DNA from 4 places in the Clostridium sp. BJN0001 genome. Region 2 is predicted to be linked to each of the others. Evidence: riboswitches for the same ligand, from Rfam matches in the RefSeq annotation. Region 2 holds a riboswitch; each other region holds the start of a gene.
What was found. Region 2 has a riboswitch for S-adenosylmethionine ahead of MTX53_RS01775 (PLP-dependent aspartate aminotransferase family protein). Riboswitches for the same ligand answer to the same signal wherever they lie in the genome.

Region 1 (3,273 bases), 960 kb from region 2:
TAGCAACCCATCTTGCTGCATATGCTGCAGATCTATCAACCTTTGTTGGATCTTTTCCTGAGAAAGCTCCACCACCGTGTCTTCCATATCCGCCATATGTATCAACAATTATCTTTCTTCCTGTTAATCCAGAATCTCCTTGAGGTCCTCCTACAACGAATCTGCCTGTTGGGTTTATAAAATACTTTGTATTTTCATCTAAAAGATCAGATGAAACTACTTCGTTTATTACATACTGTTTCATATCTTTTTCTATCTGCTCTAATGATACTTTTTCACTATGCTGAGTAGAAATAACTATTGTATCAACTCTCTTAGGCTTATTATCTTCATATTCAATAGTAACTTGTGTTTTACCATCTGGTCTTAAATAAGGTAAAGTTTCATTTTTTCTAACTTCAGTAAGTCTTCTTGAAAGTTTATGTGCAAGTGAAATAGGAAGTGGCATATAATCATCTGTTTCGTTTGTAGCAAAACCAAACATCATTCCCTGATCTCCAGCACCTATTTTGTCTAGCTCGTCTTTATCTCCGCTTCTTGATTCAAGAGCTCCATCTACTCCCTGAGCTATATCTGATGACTGTTCGTCAATTGATGTAAGAACAGAGCATGTATCACAATCAAAACCATACTTAGCTCTATCATAGCCTATTTCTCTTATTGTTTCTCTAACTACCTTAGGAATATCAACATAACAGTTTGTAGATATTTCTCCCATTACCATTACCATTCCTGTTGTTGTACATGTTTCGCATGCAACTCTTGCCATTTTATCTTCCGAAAGAATAGCATCAAGTATTGCATCAGAAATCTGATCGCACATTTTGTCTGGATGTCCTTCTGTAACTGATTCAGAAGTAAACAACTTTTTCATATATTTCTCCTCCATTTCATACTCTATATCAATTTTTAAGTATTTCAGTAAATAAAAAAACTCTTCTGATAAGAAGAGAATTTTTTTCTAATTTTCTTTCTTATCTTGTAGATTATTAGTATTCTACGGAATTTGCACCTTATATATTACAGGTTGCCGGGTTTCACAGGGCCCTTTCCCTCCACCTCTCTTGATAAGAGCATATATTAATTTTTTCAAATGTAATTCTATCATATGAATTGTTCATCGTCAATAGTTCATATATTCCAATAATAATAAAAAGACTGTCTAAATATTAGACAGTCTAAGTGGTGGAGGAAGATGGATTCGAACCATCGAAACACGAAGTAACAGATTTACAGTCTGCCCCCTTTGGCCACTCGGGAACTCCTCCTTAATAGTTTTGTGGAGCTGGCAATAGGAATCGAACCTACAACCTGCTGATTACAAGTCAGCTGCTCTACCGTTGAGCCATGCCAGCACAAGTATATTTTATTTTAAGTGGTGGGCACAACAGGGTTCGAACCTGTGACCCCCTGCTTGTAAGGCAGATGCTCTCCCAGCTGAGCTATGCGCCCTTAAAATGGTGGAGGAAGATGGATTCGAACCATCGAAACACGAAGTAACAGATTTACAGTCTGCCCCCTTTGGCCACTCGGGAATTCCTCCATAATAGTTTTTGTGGAGCTGGCAATAGGAATCGAACCTACAACCTGCTGATTACAAGTCAGCTGCTCTACCGTTGAGCCATGCCAGCACAAGTATATTTTATTTTAAGTGGTGGGCACAACAGGGTTCGAACCTGTGACCCCCTGCTTGTAAGGCAGATGCTCTCCCAGCTGAGCTATGCGCCCTTAAAATGGTGGAGGAAGATGGATTCGAACCATCGAAACACGAAGTAACAGATTTACAGTCTGCCCCCTTTGGCCACTCGGGAATTCCTCCATATACTGTTCACTTGAAAGTTTTCTAAACTCGCAACCGACAAAGACTAGTATATAGTCAAATCAATTTTTTTTCAACTTAATATTATAGCCATTATTTAAAATTACCTCTACATTTCGCTTATTTTCTCAGTTTTTCTTTGTTTTATTGCTTTATTCACTTTATATATTTATATTATCAAAATTGATATATTTTTTTAAAACTTTTTCTATTTTTTGATAGTCTTTGCTTCCAAGGCGCTTCTTTATTATATTAACATTATCTAAAAATGATTGACTATCGAGCTTACTATTATTATCTTCTATTTTAAATAGTTCATCAGATGATAATTTTGATATTACAGATTTAACTTCAGTCTTATCCTCTGGACACATATTATTAATTATTGAATTTAAATCTATTTGTGTTGTACTTTCATTCTGATTAGTAGCCATTGCTTCAGTAGACTCTTCTTCATCTATTTTATTATTAGCCTCACTATATATGCTATCATTTGAAAATAAAATTAAACTATTTAATATTATAGTAAAAACAAAAATTCCTATCAAACATACTTTTTTCATATTAATCTCCTTTTATGTTTATTATTATCTATATTAATTAATATTTCCATATAATATTTTTTTATACTATTTATATCTTTAATTTCATATATTTTCTAGAGGTGATTTATATTGAATAATGAGTATATGTTATCAAAACAGCTAATGAGATATTTAGATAAAGATACAGCAATAATCTGCATTGGAACTAATAAATGTATAGGAGATTCTCTTGGTCCTATTGTAGGTACACTGCTTACTTTAAATTGTTTTCCTCTTCAAGTGTATGGAAATCTAAATCATCAAATTCACGCATTAAATATAGATAGAGAATTATCTGAAATATATAAAAAATTTAGCAATTCAAAGTTAATTGGAATAGACGCATGTCTTGGATATGAAAAAGATATTGGCACTATAAAAATTCGAAATTGTGCCTTAAATCCAGGAAGAGGTGTTGGTAAAACTCTTCCTAAAATCGGAACATCATCAATTATTGGAATTGTAGATTCAAGTAATAATTCTGATTCATTTTTTAACAAAAACATAAGTAAATCTTTTATAATGAATATGGCAAAATCTATTTCACGAATAATTTTTAATGCATATGATATGTATAACGATTCTTTTCATGATTAATAAATTTTATAAAAAAATTGTGCACTAAATATTTAGTGCACAATACCTAAGTCTTTATATTTATATAATTTATATTCTAAATTTAGTCTTCTATAAGAACAATTTCTTTTGATTCTATATTTAGCTTATCTATATAATCAAGAACCTTTCCTGTTCCCTTTACAACACATTCAACTGGTTCATCTGCTATACGTGTCTCTACGCCTGTCCTATACGATATTAGCTTATCAAGACCATATAACATAGCTCCTCCACCAGTCATAAGTATTCCTT
Region 2 (3,273 bases):
TTCCTCTAATATTGATTTTGGAACATCATCATGTACTACCGTTCTTACAAAATTCTTTGTTGTCTGTTTCTTAGGATTTCCAAATATATCAATTAAATTTCCTTCTTCAATTATCTGCCCTTTTTCCATTACTGCAACTTTATTACAGACTTCACGTATTACGTTCATTTCATGAGTAATAATTAAAATTGTTATATTATATTTTTTATTAATTTTCTTCAAAAGTTCTAATACAGATTGTGTAGTTTCAGGATCTAAAGCCGATGTTGCCTCATCGCATAAAAGTATAAGAGGATCTGTTGCAAGCGCTCTAGCTATTCCTATTCTCTGTTTCTGACCTCCTGACAATTCATCAGGATAAGCCTTAGACTTATCTTCAAGTCCTACAAATTTAAGAAGTTCATTAACTTTACTTTCTATTTGAAACTTAGGTGTTTTATTTAAGATAAGAGCAATAGCAATATTATCAAATACAGTTTTAGAATTAAGAAGGTTAAAATGTTGGAATACCATTCCAATCTGTTTTCTTAAATCTCTAAGTTCTTTTTTATTTAATTTAGCAAGATTTTTACCATTAACTATTACTTTTCCGCTTGTAGGCTTCTCTAAATAATTAATCGTTCTTAATAAAGTGCTTTTTCCAGCACCACTAAATCCTATTACTCCAAATATATCACCTTTATCAATATTAAAAGTAATTCCTTTAAGCGCTTCTACTTTAACATCTTTTCTTTTAAATATTTTTTCTACTTTTTCAAGCTTGATCATTTATGCACCCCTCCCAGATATTTAATCATTATAAATCTTATTCTTACAATTCCCATAAAATTACTCATGTATAAATTGTATGTTTTGAATTATAATTCCTATTTATGATTTTGTCAAATATTTCTCCTTTAAAATTTATATCTTTATAAATTATTTTATTGACATTAATAATATTAACTGTATAATGATATTTAATAATTAAATATTTATTTCTTATTACGAGCGGTGGAGGGACTGGCCCTATGAAACCCAGCAACCATAAAATGCAATTTATTTTAATGGTGCTAAATCCTGCAGGATTATCCTGAAAGATGAGAAAATTGTAGAATTAATTTCGCTTCTTTTCAGGGAAGCGATTTTTTTATTTCCCTCCATAAATCAATTTTTTATTTATCGATTCATTTTGAGAAATACTATGTTTAAATAAAATTTAATTTAGGAGATGATTTTATGAATTTTGAAACTTTAATTGTACACGGAATATCAAATGGTGATACAAAAACTGGTGCAATAAGTTTTCCAATCTATCAAACTGCTACTTTTAAACATTTAGGATTAAATAAAAGTACAGGATACGATTATTCAAGAGACACAAATCCAACAAGAGAAGAAGCTGAAAAAACAATTGCAAAGCTTGAAAATGGTAAATACGGTCTTGCTTTTTCTTCTGGTGTTGCTGCTATTACATGCTGTATACATTTATTTAACTCAGGAGATCATATAATTTTATCAGACGACTTATATGGAGGAACAGTAAGGCTTTTTAACGATACTTTTTCACAATACGGAATTACTTGCTCCTTTATAGATACAACAGATACTAAGAAAATAAAAAATTCAATAAAACCTAATACTAAGGCTATTTTTATCGAAACACCTTCTAATCCTCTTTTAAAAGTTACTGATATAAAGGCTGTTTCTGATATCTCAATTCAGAGTAATTTGATATTATTAGTTGATAATACTTTTTTAACTCCATTTTATCAAAAGCCATTAAATTTAGGTGCTGATATTGTTATCCATAGTGGAACAAAATACCTATCTGGACATAATGATTCCCTTTCAGGACTTATTGTTACAAATAAGGAGTTTTTATATAAGAAATTAAAAAATATTCAAATGACAACAGGAGCTATACTTTCTCCTTTTGATTCATGGCTTCTTTTAAGAGGAATAAAGACTTTATCTATACGTCTTAAAAAGTCACAGCAAAATGCTATTAAAATATCTGATTTTTTACAAACTGATCCTAATGTAAGTAAAGTCTATTACACTGGTCTTAAGGATTTCGATGGATATGAAACTAACGCTAAACAATCATCCGGTTTTGGTTCTACCATTTCTTTTAAAGTAAAAGATAAATATATGGTAAAAAAAATACTTGATAACGTAAAAATAATAAGCTTTGCAGAAAGTCTTGGGGGAGTTGAAACATTAATTACATATCCATATACACAGACACATGCAGATGTACCAGATTATATAAAGAAACGTCTAGGAATTGATGAATTCCTTTTAAGAATATCAGTAGGTATTGAAGATTCAGATGACTTAATTAATGATCTTAAAAATGCAATAAATTTATAGAAAATGAGGTGTTAAAAATGAACTTTGCAACAAATTTAATTCACTATAATGGCGATATTGATCCATTAACAGGAGCTGTAAACACTCCTATATATCAGACATCTACTTTTCATCAATCTGATATAAATAATTTTGGCAAATATGATTATTCACGTTCAGGGAATCCTACAAGAGAAGCTCTTGAAAATTTAATAGCACAGCTTGAAGGAGGAAAAAGAGGCTTTGCCTTTTCTTCTGGAATTGCGGGTATATGCTCTGTATTCTCAATTTTTTCAGCAGGAGATCATATTATAGTATGTAGTGACGTTTATGGCGGTACATATAGAGCTATTAGTAAATTATTTTCAAGATTTAATATAGAATTTACTTTTGTCAGTGCAACTAATACAAATGAAATTGTTTCTGCTTTCAAAAAAAATACTAAAGCTATTTACCTTGAAACTCCATCTAATCCTCTTTTAAAAGTTACTGACCTTAGAAGTGCAATAAGCATTGCAAAAGAACATAATGCAATTACAATAGTTGATAATACTTTCATGTCTCCATATTTTCAAAAGCCTTTAAAATTAGGAGCAGATATCGTTATTCATAGTGCTACAAAATTTTTAGGAGGACATAGTGATGTTGTAAGCGGTCTTGTTACAACAAATAACAGTGATCTTGCAGACAGAATATATCAGATTCAAAATACTTTTGGTGCAATTTTAGGCCCACAGGACTGTTATCTTCTCATAAGAGGAATAAAGACATTAAAGGTAAGAATGGATGCGCTTCAATCTAATGCTTATAAATTAGCTTTATGGCTTGAAAAGCAAGAAAAAATTGAAAAAGTATATTACCTTGGTCTTAATTCATGTAAATATAAAAGACTTCATTTTTCACAATCATCTGGAGCCGGAGCTGTGTTATCATTTAAAT
Region 3 (3,273 bases), 1.2 Mb from region 2:
GCTAAAACTGCTGCTTTAAGTTCATAAAGATCTGTCATTGTTTCAAATAAAATCACATCAGCTCCAGCATTTTTTCCAGCTATTATCTGTCTTTTAAAAATATCATATGCCCTATCAAAACTTAAAGTTCCCATAGGCTCTATAAGCTCTCCTATAGGTCCTATATCAAGTGCAACATAAACATCTTTATTTTTAGCTGCATCCTTTGCAATTTCTACAGCACTTTTTATTATCTCTTCAACATTTAAATTACCGAGTTTTAATTTTAATTCATTTGCCCCAAATGTATTAGTTGTAATTACCTGTGCTCCACTTTCTATGTATTCTCTATGAATGCTTTTTATAATTTCTGGATGTTCTAAATTTAATCTTTCGGGATTATCTCCAAGTTTTAATCCTCTTTTCTGAAGCATTGTTCCCATTGCTCCATCAAAAATTAGTATATTATTTTTTATGTAATCTATAAGCTGCATTTATTTTCCCCCTCTTTTCTAAAAGTGCATGTTTTATAGTTTTTGCAATTTTTGCATTTATTATCACTTATTAATTGTTTTTTATTAGTAAAGCCTATTATCGCTGTAACTGATTTTCTAGGTATAAGAATATTTTTTTCAGATACTGTAAGTCCTATTCTCTTTTGTGCATTTAAAACGGCAAGAAACATCCCCTGAACATCAAGAGTAAGATCTCCATACCCAGGACTATATCTAAATGTTATATCCAAATTTTCTTTTAGAGCTTCATTTTTTATCCTTTCTTCTAATATGTCACATATTTTTTCAACAGCTGTAGTTGCGCATGAATCTAATATAAGAGCACGTGTAAGTTCAGTTTTTTCATAAAGCTTAATTTTATTTTCTATTTCATAACCAATAGTTACTGCCATAAAAGCTGCTTTTTTTGAATTTTTAAGAAGTTTTTTTATATCATTTCCTTCTAATATTAGATTAGTATCTTTAACACGTATGTTATTATCTAAAAATTCTAAGTTTCCATATTGAATAACATACCTCGGTTTTACTAAATTCAATGTTTCCTTTATACATTCATCTATAAGTTTTTCTATATAACTAGTCATACTCTGATTTTTATATCCAAGATATCTTAAAACTTCTTTTTTATCTATTTCAGTTAGTCTTATGTCATTTTCCATAATCATCTGCCCCTTTTGTGTTTAAAACTTTCTTATATCAATATAAATAATTCTCAAAAATTTTATACAAAAAAAGTTTAAAGGTATTTTCCTTTAAACTTCTTTAAAATACCTATCTACCAGTAACACTGCAGGATTTAGCACCTTATACTTTATTAAATATCGGTTGCTGGGTTTCACAGGGCCAGTCCCTCCGCCTCTCTTGATAAGTTTCAATATTTTATTATATAGTATCATAGATTAAAATATAAATCCACCATTACATATTATGCTTTTATATATAAAAGAAGAATTGAAATAAGACTAAATAATATACTTATTGACATAATATAAAATACAATCTGATTTATAGTAAAACCTTTTTCCTGAAGTCTAAAGTGAATCTGACTTCTATCTGCTTTATATACAGGTTTACCTTCAGAAAAACGCTTAAGAATTACAAATATATTATCAAAAATAGGTACTGCAAGTGCAAATAATGGAATAAAAAGGCTCATAACTGTAGCCTGTTTAAATGCACCATCAAGTGCAGTAATACTTAATAAAAATCCTAAAAAATTAGCACCAGAATCCCCCATAAATACCTTTGCAGGATATTTATTATATAAAAGAAATCCTAATATAGATCCACTAAGTATCATAGAAACTATAGCCGAATTGTCAGCCTGATTTAAAATAAGTGCTGCAATAAAAAATGTAATTGCTGAAACAAGAGATAGTCCCCCTGCAAGTCCATCCATTCCATCGGACCAATTAATTACCGTAGTAACTCCAAAAATCCATGTTATAGTAAGAAAAAATTGAAGCATTATATTAAGAGAAATATATTCTCCATTAAACGGGTTTGTAAAACCTACAAAAGCAATTCCTGATTTAAAAATTATGATTGCTGCAAAGAGTTGAACTACAAGTCTCGGAAAAATTTTAAATTCTTTTCCTCTTGTCTTATAATAATCATCAATAAGTCCTATAAGAAGTATCAAAGTTGAAGAAATAAATATAGTAAATCTCATTTTTATATTTTCATCAACAATAATAAAGTAGGGAATGAAAAATCCTATGTATAATGCAATTCCTCCACATAAAGGCTTTGGATTTTTATGTTTTTTTCTTTTATTTGGTTTATCTGTGAAGCCTACCTTTTTAAAAATCTTTATAAGCAGCGGCATTACTACTGCTGAAATGATAAATGCAATAACTGCACCTACAATATAGTTCATTCGTTTCTAGCTCCTTAGTTATTATTATCTTAAAATAAATCTTTTTTATTATACTATTATTCACAATTTATATCAATAATAATTAAATAATTAAAAAAGCTGCCGCAAAACGGCAGCTTCTATTCTATGCTCTTTCTTGAATCATAGACTTAACTTTCATAAGTCTAGTTGTTGCACCTCTCTCATTTTCTTCAAGCTTCATTTTTATATCTCTAATTGTTTCTTGAAGTCTTGGAATAGTCATGTATTCTAGTGCATTAACTCTTCTTCTTGTCTTTTCAATTTCATCAGCCATTAATTGACCTGATTTTTCAACTTCTGCTAGTTCAAGAAGTTTTGGAAGAATTCCATAAAGCTTAGCTATAGCATCATCAAGTTCAGATGATGTATTTGCAAATCCATAAGGATAGATGCTTCCTTCATCTCCTTCAAGCTGTCTCTTAAAGTTCATGACAGGAACATTTACACTCATGATATTTTTATTTCCTACATCAACTGTTATTTTTTCTTTTGGATAAACAATAGCTTCTTCAAGGAATTCAGAACTCATAACAGCCCTTGCCATAACAAAGTCTTTTAATGAGCCTGAAAGTTCATCTTCAACTTCTTTTCTGATTTTGTTATTATATTTTATCAAATTAATAAACTGTCTCATAAGCTCATCTTGTTTATCTTTTAAAAGCTTATGACCTTTGCTTGCTGTTTGAAGTCTCTTTTTTAGCTTTGTAAGCTCCATTCTTGTAGGATTAACATTTAGCTTTGCCATAGACTATTCTTCCTCTCCCTTAGGCATATACTTTTCAAGGTATTCATCTCTGATTCTCTTAAGTTCTGTTTTTGGAAGCATTTTAAGAAGTTTCCATCCTAAGTTAAGAGTTTCTTCTATTGATCTATTAGTTG
Region 4 (3,273 bases), 450 kb from region 2:
TAAAAGATTGTTATGCAGATGTTTATAATGGAGAAATCTTTATAAAAAATATGCACATAAGTCCTTATGAGCATGGAAATATATTTAATGTTGATCCTCTAAGGGAGAGAAAACTTTTGCTTCATAAAGAAGAAATAAGAAAACTTGAATCATGTACTTCACAGGATGGATATACGCTTGTTCCATTATCTTTATATCTTAAAAATGGAAGAGTAAAAGTATCACTTGGTATATGTAAGGGTAAGAAAAATTATGATAAGAGAGATACTTTAATTGCAAAAGCTCAGAAAAGAGATATTGATAGAGCTATGAAGGAAAGAAATAGATAAAGGTTATCAGCATAAACAGGAAATGGAGGAAATTTATCAAAACGAAATTAAGATTATAATGTTTTGATAAAAAAATACTATGTATTATTTAAATTCTATAATTGCTGTCATGCCTATATTTTTACTTATTATTTTTGGAATGTATTTATGTAAAATAGGAATTTTTAAAGAAGAACATGGAGCACTTTTATCAAAAATAATAAATTACTGCTCACTTCCTCTTATGATGTTTGCAGCAATGGTTGATAAATTTACTAAGGAAAAACTCATAAGTGGAGGGATTGATTTTTTAATACCTTTTCTTTCAATAATGATAAGCATACTTATTTCAATAGTTATATGCAGGGTATTTAATGTAAACAAAAAGCGAAGAGGCATTTTTAAAGCAATGTTCTTTGGTTCTAATACGGTTCTTGTTGGAATACCAATTACTCTTGCGTTATTTGGAGAAGAAGCACTTCCTTATGCACTTATGTATTATGTTGGAAATACAACTTTATTTTGGACGATAGGTGTATATTTTATAGGAAAAGATGGTGACAAAAAACAGACACAAAGCCCGTTAAAGAAAATATTTTCACCACCTCTTTTAGGGTATTTGACAGGTCTTTTGTTTGTTATTTTAGGAATAAAGGTTCCAGAGTTCATACTTGTAACAGCAAGATATGCAGGTAATCTTACAACACCACTTTCAATGTTTTTCTTAGGAATATCTCTTTATTACTGTGATAAAAAAGAAATTTCAATAGATAAAGATAATCTTCTTGTATATATAGGCAGATTTATAGTTTCTCCACTTACAGTAATATTAGTTTGCATGTTTATTCCTGCACCTAGACTTATGAAAAATGTATTTATAATTCAGAGTGCTATGGCGACAATGGTTCAAAGTGCAGTAGTTGCAAAAGAAACAGGTGCAGATTATAAATTCGCATCAATAAGTGTTACATTATCTACGGTAATAAGCCTTGTAGTGCTTCCCGTATATTATGTTCTTTTAAATTAAAAATAATATAATTATATTGACAATATAATTATATGAATATATAATATGAAACATAAGTTAATACTTATTATCTTATCAAGAGTGGTGGAGGGACTGGCCCTATGAAACCCGGCAACCGGATATATGTCTACGGTGCTAAATCCTGCAGCATAAACAGCTGATAGATGAGAGTAGATTTGGTTTTTGACGCCTGGATTTATTCTCAGGCGTTTATTTTTTGCTTAAATTTCTACAAGGGAGGTATACATATTGATAGAAATAAGAAATATAGTAAAAAAATTTGGTACAACTGAAGTTTTAAAGGATATTTCTCTTTCTATAAATGAAGGAGAAATATATGGAATAATAGGTCATTCAGGAGCTGGAAAGTCGACAGTTTTAAGATGTATAAATGGTCTTGAGACTTATGATGAAGGCAGCGTAAAAGTAATGGGTAAGGAAGTATCGTCCTTAAAGGATAAAGAACTTCGAGAATTTAGAAAAGATCTTGGAATGATTTTTCAAAATTTTAATCTTCTTAAAAGGAAAACAGTATTTCAGAATATATCACTTCCTCTTGAAGTATGGGGAGTTAATAAGAATGAAATAAATAAGAGAGTTCTTAAGCTTTTAGATCTTGTTGGTCTTAAAGAAAAAAAGGATAGCAAACCTTCTGCATTAAGCGGTGGTCAAAAGCAGAGAGTTGCAATTGCAAGAGCACTTACTCTAAATCCTAAAATTCTTTTATGTGATGAAGCGACATCAGCACTTGACCCTAGTACAACAAAAGATATACTTGCTCTTTTATCTAAGATAAACAAGGAGATGGGAATTACTATAGTTATAGTAACTCATCAGATGGAAGTTATAAAAGAAGCTTGTGAAAAAGTAGCTTTAATTGATGATGGAAGAATAAAGGCAGAGGGCACCGTTGAAGATGTATTTTTAAAACCAGATAAATCACTTAAGAAATTCCTTGGTGAGGATGAAAATATGCTTCCTGAAAAAGGTATAAACATAAAAATATATTTCCCAAGCAATTCTTCAGAAAATGCACTTATAACAAAAATGGCAAGAGATCTTAATATTGATTTCTCAATAGTATGGGGAAAACTTGAGAAATTTAGAGAAGCAGTTCTTGGAGGTCTTGTAATAAATATTGAAGAAAAAGATAAACAGATTGTTCTTGATTATCTTAAAGATAAAGATATATTATTGGAGGTGTTATCATAATGAGTAGTATATTAATTAAAGCAGTTAATGAAACACTTATAATGGTTTTTGCATCAACTTTATTTGCATTAATACTCGGATTTATCCCGGCAATTATTCTTACAGTTACAGCAGATGATGGATTAAGACCAAACAAGAAAATATATTCGATTTTAGATTTTATAGTTAATATATTAAGAAGTTTTCCATTTTTAATTTTAATGGTTGTACTTATTCCATTTACAAGAATTATTGTTGGAAAATCAATTGGTACTGCAGCGGCAGTAGTTCCACTTACTATAGCTTCAGCACCATTTGTATCAAGAATAATAGAATCAGCATTAAGAGAAGTTGATAAAGGAGTTATTGAAGCTGCAAAGTCATTTGGAGCAACAGATATGCAGATTATATTTAAGGTTATGCTTAAAGAAGCTATACCATCTATAATGTCAGGACTTACTCTTACAATAATAAGTATAGTAGGATATTCAGCAATGGCAGGAACTGTAGGCGGAGGTGGACTTGGTAATGTAGCTATAAGTTATGGTTATCAGAGATTCCAGGTAGATATCATGGTAGCAACATGTATCGTTCTTGTAATAATAGTAGAAGCACTTCAGCTTTTAGGAAATTATTTATACAATAAATTATCAAAATAAATAGGGGGAATTATATATGACAAAAAAGAAAGTAATATCAATATTTTTAGCGGGAGTTTTATCATTAGGTCTTATTGGATGTGGAGGG

Region 1: another riboswitch for S-adenosylmethionine. It lies ahead of metK (methionine adenosyltransferase); the one in region 2 lies ahead of MTX53_RS01775 (PLP-dependent aspartate aminotransferase family protein).
Region 3: another riboswitch for S-adenosylmethionine. It lies ahead of MTX53_RS07585 (vitamin B12 dependent-methionine synthase activation domain-containing protein); the one in region 2 lies ahead of MTX53_RS01775 (PLP-dependent aspartate aminotransferase family protein).
Region 4: another riboswitch for S-adenosylmethionine. It lies ahead of MTX53_RS03820 (methionine ABC transporter ATP-binding protein); the one in region 2 lies ahead of MTX53_RS01775 (PLP-dependent aspartate aminotransferase family protein).

What each region holds. Positions count from the first base shown of each region.
Region 1 is NZ_CP094971.1:2,076,288-2,079,560, forward strand. Features, by position in the region: gene metK (methionine adenosyltransferase) at 1-874, opposite strand, end outside; SAM riboswitch class I at 972-1,074, opposite strand; tRNA gene MTX53_RS10110 (tRNA-Tyr) at 1,184-1,268, opposite strand; tRNA gene MTX53_RS10115 (tRNA-Thr) at 1,281-1,355, opposite strand; tRNA gene MTX53_RS10120 (tRNA-Val) at 1,377-1,452, opposite strand; tRNA gene MTX53_RS10125 (tRNA-Tyr) at 1,459-1,543, opposite strand; tRNA gene MTX53_RS10130 (tRNA-Thr) at 1,557-1,631, opposite strand; tRNA gene MTX53_RS10135 (tRNA-Val) at 1,653-1,728, opposite strand; tRNA gene MTX53_RS10140 (tRNA-Tyr) at 1,735-1,819, opposite strand; gene MTX53_RS10145 (hypothetical protein) at 1,981-2,382, opposite strand; gene yyaC (spore protease YyaC) at 2,494-3,000, shown strand; gene mreB (rod shape-determining protein MreB) at 3,083-3,273, opposite strand, start outside.
Region 2 is NZ_CP094971.1:350,899-354,171, reverse strand. Features, by position in the region: gene MTX53_RS01780 (ATP-binding cassette domain-containing protein) at 1-768, opposite strand, end outside; SAM riboswitch class I at 979-1,086, shown strand; gene MTX53_RS01775 (PLP-dependent aspartate aminotransferase family protein) at 1,219-2,355, shown strand; gene MTX53_RS01770 (aminotransferase class I/II-fold pyridoxal phosphate-dependent enzyme) at 2,373-3,273, shown strand, end outside.
Region 3 is NZ_CP094971.1:1,571,454-1,574,726, forward strand. Features, by position in the region: gene MTX53_RS07580 (homocysteine S-methyltransferase family protein) at 1-473, opposite strand, end outside; gene MTX53_RS07585 (vitamin B12 dependent-methionine synthase activation domain-containing protein) at 461-1,153, opposite strand; SAM riboswitch class I at 1,263-1,365, opposite strand; gene MTX53_RS07590 (MraY family glycosyltransferase) at 1,420-2,373, opposite strand; gene MTX53_RS07595 (V-type ATP synthase subunit D) at 2,498-3,139, opposite strand; gene MTX53_RS07600 (V-type ATP synthase subunit B) at 3,143-3,273, opposite strand, start outside.
Region 4 is NZ_CP094971.1:805,637-808,909, forward strand. Features, by position in the region: gene smpB (SsrA-binding protein SmpB) at 1-329, shown strand, start outside; gene MTX53_RS03815 (AEC family transporter) at 409-1,335, shown strand; SAM riboswitch class I at 1,405-1,506, shown strand; gene MTX53_RS03820 (methionine ABC transporter ATP-binding protein) at 1,585-2,547, shown strand; gene MTX53_RS03825 (methionine ABC transporter permease) at 2,547-3,185, shown strand; gene MTX53_RS03830 (MetQ/NlpA family ABC transporter substrate-binding protein) at 3,202-3,273, shown strand, end outside.